Regions from separate parts of the Shewanella sp. SM32 genome, predicted to be linked through region 3. Evidence: predicted binding sites of a transcription regulator. Region 3 holds the regulator's gene; each other region holds the start of a gene.
What was found. Region 3 encodes NrdR, which represses ribonucleotide reductase genes. Its sites were predicted from a motif close to AAACACNANATNTNGTGTTT; they were not measured.
Positions count from the first base shown of each region.

Region 1: the regulator NrdR is predicted to act here: its motif matches at 1,562-1,581, upstream of nrdD (anaerobic ribonucleoside-triphosphate reductase).
Region 2: the regulator NrdR is predicted to act here: its motif matches at 1,866-1,885, upstream of nrdA (class 1a ribonucleoside-diphosphate reductase subunit alpha).

Region 1 is NZ_JAKKRO010000006.1:38,826-43,094, reverse strand. It holds gene L5M10_RS03970 (MarR family winged helix-turn-helix transcriptional regulator) at 54-542, shown strand; gene L5M10_RS03965 (hypothetical protein) at 662-1,351, shown strand; gene nrdD (anaerobic ribonucleoside-triphosphate reductase) at 1,613-3,730, shown strand; gene nrdG (anaerobic ribonucleoside-triphosphate reductase-activating protein) at 3,835-4,269, shown strand, end outside.
Region 2 is NZ_JAKKRO010000054.1:24,564-28,832, reverse strand. It holds gene nrdA (class 1a ribonucleoside-diphosphate reductase subunit alpha) at 1-1,711, opposite strand, end outside; gene L5M10_RS18315 (HAD family hydrolase) at 2,215-2,886, opposite strand; gene ubiG (bifunctional 2-polyprenyl-6-hydroxyphenol methylase/3-demethylubiquinol 3-O-methyltransferase UbiG) at 2,888-3,598, opposite strand; gene gyrA (DNA gyrase subunit A) at 3,984-4,269, shown strand, end outside.
Region 3 is NZ_JAKKRO010000019.1:17,355-21,623, forward strand. It holds gene L5M10_RS09945 (riboflavin synthase) at 93-749, opposite strand; gene ribD (bifunctional diaminohydroxyphosphoribosylaminopyrimidine deaminase/5-amino-6-(5-phosphoribosylamino)uracil reductase RibD) at 800-1,978, opposite strand; gene nrdR (transcriptional regulator NrdR) at 2,098-2,547, opposite strand; gene glyA (serine hydroxymethyltransferase) at 2,836-4,089, opposite strand.

The sequences.
Region 1 (4,269 bases), on a different contig from region 3:
GGTGGCGCAGATCGGATAAGATAGTGTTATGTTTAAATGACAGGCGCTTAAACGTGCAGAATTGCTTACCTCAACCTGAGCTCGACGCTACAAAACAGACTCATAGCCAAGCTTCTAGCGATCCACTCTGTTTATCCGATAATGTTTGTTTCGCGTTATATTCTGCGAGCAATGCATTGGTGCGTGCTTATCGGCCTCTACTCGAGGCATACGAGTTAACTTTCCCTCAATATTTAGTGATGCAAACCCTGTGGCGTCAAAACGGCTGCAGCCAAACCCAGCTATCAATGGCGACTAAACTCGATATGGGAACCCTAACGCCAATCGTCAAGCGGTTAGAGTTGAAGGGGTTGATTACGCGATTAGCCTGCGTTGAAGATGAGCGGAAAAAGCTGATCACTCTGACAAGTCAAGGAGAGGATATCAGGCACGAAGCTCTTGCCTTGAAGCAAACCTTGCTTGATAAAGTGCAGATGGACGCTGAGGCACTCGATTTACTAAGGCGGCAATGTCTTGCCTTGATCGAAGATATACAGTCCTAGATATAAGTTGGTTTATGCATAGTGATGCTATTAACTCAGCGGTTGCACTGATTAATACTTGATTGGCTTAGTTTTTGCTTTAAAACCGTCATTGAGTCTTAGACGCCGAATTTTTGACGATGAATTCTATTTTAAATGCCTTTAATCTTAATCGCAGCAGTGCCAGTATCGCCGATGCCTATGGTGCCAATAGCCAAAAGACGAGCACGGCTAAAACCGATACTACGATAGAAACAAATAAAACGCAGACGGATGCTACCAAACCCGATAACGGTAAAACCGATGAGATAGCGCTGTCGCCAAGGGCGCAACGCGCACAGAAAATTCAATCGATGGCGAAGGATTTTTTTGCCGATGGTCAATTTGGCGTCGCCGATATTCCCGCATTGGTGTCGCGCTTACAAAAAGATGGCATTTTATCGGATGTGCAACTCGAGCGTTTATCGAAAAACGGTATTACAGTGCCGAGCACAACGACGCCGACTAAACAATCGTTGCAAGATTTTTTAGATGATGAAATCAAATCATTAGCTAAAAAATCACCCAATAATCCTCTTATCAATACCTTAGTTGATGCTAAGAGCGTCTTAACCAATATGGATGATGCTCAGTCGCCGGTGCTAGCCCAGAAGGCCACGAAAGTCCTTAGCCAATTGACGGATTATTTGAATTCTGAACCTCCGCTTACGGATGCTCAAAAGCAGCAGTGGCAGGGGCTAAAATCTATGATGCAACTCGCTTCATCTATGGGGGCACATCAATCTGCATCGGGCCAACTCAGTAGTTATCTTGCGCTTGCTAAACGTTAATTCACATCCATAGTGCGTGATAAACACAAATTGTCACGCATTCAACTAGCTGGGTTTAATCAGCAGGTCAAGGCGCAATTTTCAGATAATTGGGCCTAGCTGCAGTTCTTGTTTGTTCTTTTATTTCATCCTAAAAACTATGATCTGGATCATGGACTCCTTACCGTCATTGTAGCCTAATGCTCTACATATTGTGTTTTATGCTTTTAAAATCACTAGATGTAGTGTTAATTTTTAGGCGAGATGGAGAGGAACTGAACAATGCCAGTCGTAATTAAGCGTGATGGTTGCCGCACACCTTTTGATGAAACAAGGATAAGGGATGCAGTGAATGCCGCTGCAAACTCAGTTGGAATAGAGGATGGCGACTATGCAGCGACAGTGGCAGCGTGTATCAGTCAGAGCGTCGCGCCATTAGCTGAAGTCGATATCCACCATCTACAAGATGCGGTTGAGAATTTACTGATGGAAGGGCCGTACAAGTCCCTAGCGCGGGTGTATATCGAATACCGTCACGACAGAGATGTGTGCCGTGAAGCGACCAGTAAACTCAACCTCGAAATCCGTGGTTTAGTTGAGCAAAGTAATGCGGCTTTACTCAATGAAAATGCTAATAAAGATTCAAAAGTCATTCCTACTCAGCGGGATTTACTCGCGGGCATAGTCGCCAAACATTACGCCAAAAGTCATATTTTGCCAAAGGATGTAGTCGCTGCCCATGAAGCGGGCGAGATCCATTACCACGACCTAGATTACTCGCCGTTTTTCCCGATGTTTAACTGCATGTTGATTGATTTAGCTGGCATGTTGACCCACGGCTTTAAAATGGGTAATGCCGAAATTGAAACCCCTAAGTCTATTTCAACAGCGACAGCGGTGACCGCGCAGATCATTGCCCAAGTGGCGAGCCATATCTATGGCGGAACTACTATTAACCGTATCGATGAAGTGTTAGCGCCATTTGTCGCTAAGAGCTACGACAAGCACTACCAAATTGCCCTGAATTGGAAGATCACCGACGCCAAAGCCTTTGCCACGGCGCAAACTGAAAAAGAATGTCACGATGCATTCCAGTCTTTGGAATATGAGGTCAATACCTTACACACTGCCAATGGCCAAACACCGTTCGTGACCTTTGGGTTTGGTTTAGGTACGTCGTGGGAATCACGCTTAATTCAGCAATCTATGCTCAAAGTGCGGATGGCGGGATTGGGTAAAAATCGCAAGACTGCAGTATTCCCTAAGCTAGTGTTTGCGATTCGCGATGGTATTAATCATAAAGCGGGCGATTGCAATTACGATGTAAAACAGATGGCGCTCAAATGCGCAACAATGCGCATGTATCCCGACATCCTCAACTACGAGCAAGTCGAGAAAGTTACCGGTTCATTTAAAACCCCAATGGGCTGCCGTAGCTTTTTAGGCACCTATGAAGAAAATGGCGAGCTTGTGCATGAAGGGCGCAATAATTTGGGAGTGGTCAGTTTAAACCTGCCGCGGATTGCCTTAGAAGCCAATGGCGATGAGACTGAGTTTTATCGCATTTTAGATGACAGATTAGTATTAGCCCGTAAAGCGCTGGATACTCGTATTGAGCGACTGAATGGTGTTAAAGCCCGCGTGGCACCTATCCTTTATATGGAAGGCGCCTGTGGTGTACGCTTGCGCGCTGATGATGATGTGGCGCAAATCTTTAAAAATGGCCGCGCTTCGATTTCACTCGGTTACATTGGCCTGCATGAAACCATGAATGCACTCTATGGCACCCAAACCCATGTATTTGACGATGCACAATTAAGGGACAAAGCCGTCGCTATTGTAGCTTATCTTAAAGCGGCTACCGATGCGTGGAAGGCCGAAACAGGTTATGGCTTTAGTCTGTATAGCACGCCAAGTGAGAGTCTCTGCAGCCGTTTTTGTAAACTGGATGCGAAGCAATTTGGGCTAGTCACAGGGGTGACAGATAAGGGCTATTACACCAATAGTTTTCACCTCGATGTGGAAAAAAGTGTTAACCCTTACGATAAAATTGATTTTGAACAGCCATATCCCGCTATCGCGAACGGTGGCTTTATTTGTTATGGCGAATATCCCAATATGCAGCATAACCTCGAAGCGCTGGAAAACGTCTGGGATTATAGCTACAGCCGCGTGCCTTACTATGGCACTAACACGCCAATTGATGAATGCTACGACTGTGGCTTTACCGGTGAATTTAGTTGTACCAGTAAAGGGTTCACTTGCCCTAAGTGTGGCAATCATGAGCCTAGTCGGGTTTCTGTGACGCGCCGTGTGTGCGGTTACTTAGGCAGTCCTGATGCGCGGCCCTTTAATTATGGCAAGCAAGAAGAAGTAAAACGCAGGATCAAACACTTGTAACACTATTACCTTATTCTGCCTGTTAGACTTATTCCGTGGCATCAAATAGTGCCACGGGATGAGTGTCAGTGTTAAAAGATGAAATGCACTATGAGTGACCATCAATGAATTACCATCAATATTTCCCTATCGATGTGGTCAATGGCACAGGTACCCGTGCGACCTTGTTTGTCTCTGGCTGTGAGCACCAGTGCCGCGGTTGTTACAACCAAAGCACGTGGGATCCCCGTTCTGGGCATGTGTTTGATAGGACGATGGAAGATAGGATTATTGCCGATCTCAATGATCAGCGGATTGTGCGCCGTGGTTTATCGCTTTCGGGCGGAGATCCTTTATTGCCTGTCAATCTCAGTGCCATTTTGACGCTCGTCAAACGAGTCAAGGCTGAGTGTAAGGGGAAGGATATTTGGCTGTGGACAGGTTATGTGCTCGATGAGTTGAGTGATGAACAGCGCGCCGTGTTGGCCTATATTGATGTGCTGGTGGACGGAAAATTTGAACAAAGTCTTGCCGATCCGAGTCTTGTCTTTCGCGGTAGC
Region 2 (4,269 bases), on a different contig from region 3:
TCTCGTGGAATAACGGACACGCACCTTGCTCTTTGGCCAAGTTCATTGAGGCTTTCAGTAAATAGTACTGAATCGCTTCGAAGGTTCTGTGGGTTAAAGCGTTCGCGCTACCATCAGAATACTTCATGCCATTTTTCGCTAAATAGTTAGCGAAGTTGATCACGCCTATACCTAAAGTACGGCGATTCATCGAGGCGATTTGCGCGGCCTTGATAGGGTAATCTTGATAATCCAATAGATTATCCAGTGCGCGTACGGCGAGGTCGGCTAATGGCTCAATATCAGATAACTCTTTGATAGAACCTAAGTTAAGTGCTGACAGCGTACAAAGCGCGATTTCACCTTCAGGATCATCGATGTTGTTCAATGGTTTAGTCGGCAGGGCGATTTCAAGACACAGGTTAGACTGTCTGATCGGCGCGACTTTTGAATCGAACGGGCTGTGAGTGTTGCAGTGATCCACGTTCTGAATGTAGATACGGCCCGTTGAAGCACGCTCTTGCATCATCAGTGAAAACAGCTCAACGGCTTTTATCGTTTTCTTACGAATGTTGCTGTCTTGCTCATATTGCACATATAAACGTTCGAATTCGTTTTGATCTTCAAAGAAAGCATCGTACAAGCCAGGTACGTCAGATGGGCTAAATAAACTGATGTTCTCGCCTTTGATCAGACGTTGATACATGACTTTGTTCAACTGCACACCGTAGTCTAAATGACGGATACGGTTGTCTTCGACGCCGCGGTTATTTTTCAATACCAGCAGAGATTCGACTTCTAAGTGCCAAATAGGGTAGAACAGGGTCGCAGCACCGCCACGCACGCCGCCTTGAGAGCACGACTTCACTGCGGTTTGGAAATACTTATAGAAAGGTAAACAACCTGTGTGGAAGGCTTCACCACCACGGATTGGGCTACCTAAGGCGCGAATACGACCGGCGTTAATACCGATACCCGCACGTTGGCTGACGTATTTCACGATAGACGAAGCGGTCGCGTTGATAGAATCTAAGCTGTCACCACATTCGATCAGTACGCAAGAGCTAAACTGACGCGTTGGGGTGCGCACACCGGCCATAATTGGCGTTGGCAGCGACAGTTTAAAAGTTGATACCGCGTCATAGAAATCTTTAACGTATTTCAGGCGCGTCTCTTTTGGATAACGGGCAAACAAGCAAGCCGCGACCAAAATGTAAAGGAACTGCGCGCTCTCATAGATTTCGTGGGTCACACGGTTTTGAACTAAATATTTGCCTTCAAGCTGTTTTACCGCTGCGTAAGAGAAGTCCATATCGCGCCAATGGTCGATATAGGTATCCATCACATCCAGCTCTTCGCGGGTGTAATCTCTTAAAATGTGTTGGTCGTATTTACCCAGCTCAACCAATTTAGTCACGTGAGCATACAATGCGGGCGGCTCAAACTGACCGAAGGCCTTCTTACGCAAATGAAACACCGCTAAACGGGCAGCGAGGAACTGATAGTCCGGTGATTCTGGAGAAATTAAATCTGCCGCAGCCTTGATAATGGTTTCATGGATAGCTTCGGTTGGGATGCCATCGAAAAACTGTAGGTGCGAGCGAAGTTCAACTTCCGAAACAGAAACGTTTTTTAATCCCTTGGCTGCCCAAGTAATTACGCGGTGTATTTTTTCGAGATCGATATTCTCACGATCGCCACAGCGTTTTGTGACTGTCATAGTGCTATTCATTTGGAGATAGGCCTTGGTTCTTATATGTATTTAGGTGAGCAAAATCACCGTACGTATCCTTGTAAAACAATCAATAATCGTCCCTTAAATACAGCTGACTGGTTAAAAACGAGTCAATTAAGCGGCGAGCTTCTAGTGTGTCTGATTGTTACCTATACACAAGATATGGTGTTTTAAATTATATGGGATACAAGATAGTGAGGTTTGCCCCTATTTGCAAGTCTGAATTCAGGGGACATCTTGTGGATAACGTGAGGATAAACTTTTGCGTTAGTAACGACTAACCTTGAAGCTCAATTTCAGGTTAGCGTGTCACACTCATGGGGGATTTTTAGGCGATCCTTTTCTTTAGATCGCGATCGCTCACGAGTGCCGATCTTTTATCCGCCTGACTTTTTCCGTGGGTCATAAATAGTATGCTGACACACTGATGTCCGTCAGTGAAGTTACGTATTGGATGCCTTATTCGTGAGCATTGTAGGCGCTGTTTTTGGTTGATGTTGTTAAGCCAATGCTTCGATTAGTGCTTGATGTAGCTCAGTTGGGCTCGCAAAATGCGCGTGCGCAGGCCATTGCAACGGCTTGTCGTTCACGCCCAGATAACCCCATAGGGCCACGCCGCCTAACATGCCAGCAGCCTCGGCCGCGAGCAGATCTCGCTCGGCATCCCCAAGATACAAAATGTGCTCTGGAGCACAGTTCAGCTGTTGTGCGCCTAACAGCATTGGTGCAGTGTGGGGTTTTGGGTGTTTTGTAGAATCGCCGCTGATGATAACGGGCATACGCAAGTGTAAATTCAGTTTTCGCAATAAGGGACGGGTAAAGCGGGCAGGCTTGTTGGTGATCACCCCAAACGGCAGCTGAGTTAACTCGAGCCAATCGAGTAATGATGCTATGCCTGTGAATAGCGCACAGTGATCGCCATTTATACGCTGATAGTGGGCGAGCAGTCCTTGCTGTACTTGAGATCGAAGATCTTCTGCCGCATCAGGGATCGCGGCATCGACTAAGGCAAAACTGCCGTGGGATGCGGCGTAGCGCATGGCCGCTAACGGCTGCGCGGCGATGCCGACGTCTTGAAGACTTAAATTGAGGGCCTGCACCAGATCCGGCGCGGTATCGGCTAAGGTGCCATCGAGATCGAACAGTACGCCTTTGATCTGTGCCAGACTCATATTAATCAACCTTACGCGTCGCTATCATGTAATTCACATCAACTTTAGGCGTGTACTTAAAAATGCCCGTCAATGGGTTGTAGCTTATCCCTAAGGCATCGGTACAGATAAGATCGGTATTATCTACTAGCTCAATCAGCTCCGAAGGCTTAATGAATTTTTTATGCTCGTGGGTGCCAACTGGCAGCATTTTTAGCAAATATTCCGCACCTAAAATGGTGTGCACGTAGGATTTAATGTTGCGGTTGATGGTGGAGAAAAACACATGACCACCGGGTTTGACCATGTCACAGCATGCTTTAATCACAGATTGTGGATCGGGTACATGTTCGAGCATTTCCATGCAGGTCACCACATCGTAATAGGCTTGATGATCTTGGCTGTGGGCCTCGGCAGTATTTTTTACATAATTAATGCTCACGCCCGTTTCGAGGGCATGTAGGCGCGCGACTTCTAAGGGCTCATCACCCATATCTAAGCCATCAACCTCGGCGCCGATGCGGGCCATGCTTTCAGACAAAATGCCGCCACCACAGCCGACATCGAGCACTTTCTTGCCGAAAATACCGCCAGCGGTTTGATCGATATAGTTTAAGCGCAGCGGGTTTAATAGATGCAGCGGCTTAAATTCGCCGTTGAGATCCCACCAAGTTTCGGCCATACGTTCAAACTTTGCGATTTCCTGTGGGTCTACATTGGTATTCTGATGCATGCTATTACCTGAAGAAGCTGTATTGTGCGGCTATTATAACGACTATGTTTGATAAACAAAGTGCTCGACTGAGCTAAGCCCTTGTGGTTGAGTGAATTTTCAGCAGTTATCTGCTTTTATGTTAATTGTTGTGCTCCGTATCGACCTTTTACTTTATCCCTTTGACGATTTTTCCTCATCGTAAGCCGTGAATTTCAACGCTTGTTTATCGCACAAACGACCAAATTGACAGTGTTTTCATCTATTAAGCCACCAGACTCTCAATTCGATAATGATAGGTCTGGCGACATTAAATAACTGTGTTAGAATGCCAAATCACGTTTTTGGGCTAGGCAATGATACGGATTATACGTTGTCGGCTATTTTTCAGGGGAACGAGCAGTTTATGACTGATCTGGCATCATCTATTTCGCCAATTAATATCGAAGACGAACTAAAGAATTCGTACCTTGATTACGCCATGAGCGTTATCGTGGGACGTGCATTACCAGACGTGCGCGACGGCTTAAAGCCGGTTCATCGCCGCGTTCTGTTTGCCATGAGTGAATTGAAGAACGATTGGAACAAGCCTTACAAAAAATCTGCCCGTGTGGTTGGTGACGTCATCGGTAAATATCACCCCCATGGTGATTCTGCTGTTTATGACACTATCGTCCGTATGGCCCAGCCAT
Region 3 (4,269 bases):
AGGACCTTATGATTTTGCTGTTATTATGAAATTCTATACCTAAATAACCTAAGCTGCCGATAAGCTTAAGTGAAATAATCTGCTCCTGTGCACTAACGCACAAAGCCGGCACGGGCTAACATTTCCATGGTGACGCCACCGCTCTTGCTGTCCTTGCCATCATAATTCATCAAGCGTTCAAGATAACGGGCGATTAAATCCACTTCGATATTCACCTTATCGCCCGCTTGCAGGCCGATTAACGTGGTTTCACCTGCGGTATGCGGCACTATGGTCAAGCGGAATCGACTGCCGTCCACTTCGTTAACCGTCAGACTCACGCCATCAATGGTGATGGAACCTTTATGGGCAATATAACGCCCAAGCTCTGCGGGTGCGGCTAACCAAAACTCGATGGCTTGACCACGCACTAGGCGTTGCTCAACTATAGCAATACCGTCTACATGGCCGCTGACCATGTGTCCGCCTAGGCGTGTGGTTGGGGTGACGGCTTTTTCAAGATTAACCTTAGTGCCCACTTTGTAGTGAGCAAAGCCGGTTAGACTCACGGTTTCGGCAGAGACATCAGCCACATAGCCGTCGGCTAATTGCTGCACAACCGTTAAACACACACCGTTGGTGGCAATACTGTCGCCTAAACGCACATCGTTTAAATCCAGTTTGCCGCTCGCGACGGTAAGGCGAATATCATCGCCTTTACGCTCCAGTTTTCGCAGGGTGCCAACGGCTTCAATAATCCCAGTAAACATGGTTAACTCACTTAATTAAATAAAGAAGTAATAAGGCATAAGACTCAAGGTTAAACGGTTATCTTGCTCCAATTCGATTTAGATAAAGAGGTATCAAGCATAACGCTCAAAGTTAAACGGGTATCTGGCCCTAATTTGCGCTCATCTACCAAAATTAGTGCAGGAATGTGTGCCATGGTTTGATAATCGGGCAATTGCAGCAGATTACGCCCATACCCACCGAGGATTTTCATCGCTTGGTACAGCACTAACTCATCGGCAAGCCCCTGCGCTAAAAATGCGCCCGCTAAGGTTGCACCCGCTTCCACCAGCACGTGATTACAGCTTTGGCCTAAATAGCTTAATAGTTCAGGCAATGAGACGCGACCTGCAATTGCAGGTAACACGAGGCAACTCACATGGGAGGGCAATTGTGCTTGAAACTCTGCGGAATAAGCCACGGTCGAGACCAAGAGTATGGGCGATACGATAGCCAAGCAGGCGGCCGATAACGGCAAACGGGCGCGACTGTCGAGTATCACTCTTAATGGCTGCAGTAATTGCGCCTCGGTTACACTGTCTTTTAAGCTGCCAAGTTCCTGATAACGCACATTGAGTGAGGGATCGTCCGCCAGTATGGTTTCAATTCCCGTGACCAGTGCACAAGAACGTAAACGTAATCGCTGCACGTCGCGACGAGATTCTGGACCGGTTATCCATTTAGACACACCGTTAGACAGCGCGGTTTTACCATCGAGACTCGCAGCCAATTTTACTGTAACTCTGGGTAAACCCGATTCCATCCGCTTCATAAAGCCTAAATTCAAGGCATAGGCTTCATCGCGATGTAATCCCACATCCACTTCAATACCGGCGTCACGCAGCATTTGAATGCCACGACCACCTACTTGCGGATTAGGATCTTCCACCGCGACCACCACACGTTTAACGCCAATATTGATCAGCGCCAAGGCGCAGGGCGGCGTGCGGCCATAATGGCTGCAGGGCTCTAAAGTGACATAGGCCGTTGCGCCGCGGGCGCGTTCGCCAGCCATACGTAGCGCATGCACTTCGGCGTGGGGTTCACCCGCTTTTTGATGATAACCTTCACCGATGATTTGATTATCTTTAACGATAACGCAGCCCACACAGGGATTGGGTCTTGTGGTGTAAAAGCCTTTGCGCGCCAATTGAATCGCGCGGCTCATCATTTGGGTATCGAGTACGGACCAACTTATGTTCAAGCTCATGTTCAACCCTGTTGTTAAAGGTTTCGGCTTTCACCAGTCTTACAAACCTGTCTTTTAAATTTGTGCTTTCACGCCAATCGCTCGTACACGTCTGCCTTGTCGGCGACAAAACTCAATGACTACTTTTGCAGCTTGGCGATGGCTTCGCCAAATTCAGACACGTCTTCAAAGGCGCGGTACACAGAAGCGAAACGAATGTAGGCGACTTTATCTAGGCTCATCAATTGCTCCATCATTAAGTTACCCACCATTTCTGACGGCACTTCCCGCTCGCCAGTGGCGCGCAGAGTAGACTTGATTTTGCTGAGTGCTTGCTCTATTTCATCCATAGATACGGGGCGTTTTTCAACGGCGCGCAACATGCCACCTTGGAGTTTTTCTTCATCAAAGGGTTGGCGTGAACCATCGCGCTTAATCACCCTAGGCATAACTAATTCGGCGCCTTCGAAGGTGGTAAATCTTTCATGACATTCGGTGCATTCTCGGCGACGGCGCACTTGGTGGCCTTCTGCCACTAATCGGGAATCGATGACTTTAGTATCTGTCGCGCTACAAAATGGACAATGCATTGAGCCTCCTGCCAGTGAATGGTGGTAAAGCGTTAATGGCTTTACCTGTTAAATCTCAGCCAAACACAATGGATTTAAGCCTAAGATTTTACCAATAAAAATGGCCGCTAAATGCGGCCATGGGATTTTATCCTATTTATGGGCTGAGGTTAACTACCTGAGCTTAACAACCTAATGTTAATTACTTGATGTTAAGTACCTGATGCTAAATACCTGATGTGATAAGTATCAAGTCTGTCGGCGGTCAATCTCGGCCATTCATCTACTAAACGTAGATGCATAGGCAAATTAGCCGTAAACAGGGAAACGTGCGCAAAGTGCCAATACTTGGCCTTTAACACGCTCAATCACAGCAGGATTGCTTGCATCATCAAGGATGTCACAAATCCAGCCCGTCAGCTCTTTCGATTCCGCTTCTTTAAAGCCGCGGCGCGTAATGGCTGGCGTACCGATACGCACACCAGAGGTCACAAAGGGTGAACGTGGATCGTTTGGCACTGAGTTTTTGTTCACAGTAATGTTAGCGCTACCTAAGGCGGCATCGGCTTCTTTACCCGTTAAGTCACGACCAATCAGATCAACTAGCATTAAGTGGTTGCTGGTTCCGCCAGAGACGATTTTGTAACCGCGCTCAAGGAACACTTCAACCATAGCTTTAGCGTTGTTAACCACTTGCTGTTGGTAAACTTTAAATTCTGGCTCTAGGGCTTCTTTGAACGCCACCGCTTTACCGGCGATAACGTGCATCAATGGGCCACCTTGACCGCCTGGGAATACCGCAGAATTCAACTTTTTGTACAAGTCTTCATCGTCAGCAGCAGATAGGATCACGCCACCACGAGGACCCGCTAACGTTTTGTGGGTCGTAGATGTCACAACGTGCGCGTGTGGTACTGGGTTTGGATAAACGCCCGCAGCAATAAGACCGGCAACGTGCGCCATGTCGACAAATAAATAAGCACCGATTTTGTCTGCGATTTCACGCATTTTTGCCCAATCAACGATACCTGAATAGGCAGAGAAACCACCGATCATCATCTTAGGCTTGTGTTCTATGGCAATACGTTCCATTTCGTCGTAGTCGATTTTGCCAGACTCGTCGATACCGTAAGGAATGATGTTGTACAGTTTGCCAGAGAAGTTAACCGGTGAACCGTGGGTCAAGTGACCACCGTGGGCTAAGTTCATGCCCAGTACGGTATCGCCAGGTTTTAACAATGCCATGTAAACCGCGCTGTTTGCCTGTGAACCTGAATGAGGTTGTACGTTAGCGTAAGTTGCGCCAAACAGTTCTTTCGCACGTTCAATCGCTAAGGTTTCAACTACGTCCACATACTCACAACCACCATAGTAACGCTTGCCTGGATAGCCTTCAGCGTACTTATTGGTTAACTGTGAACCTTGCGCTTCCATCACGCGTGGACTGGTGTAGTTTTCAGAAGCAATCAGCTCAATATGCTCTTCTTGACGCAGAGTTTCATTCTGAATTGCCTTAAACAGTTCCGGATCATAATCTGCGATATTCATATCTTTTTTCAGCATTGCTTACTCCAGCTGCCAATTCTTATAGGTAGGGTTGCGCGGTATTCTACTCGGAACGCGGTCACAATCCCAGTATTTGAAACATGAAATTCCTGCAGATAGTGCTTGAACTTGGCTCATTGTCGAGTTGAGTTCGGCGCGCAATCGAGTAGAATTAGCCGCATCATTAGTCACTTAAGA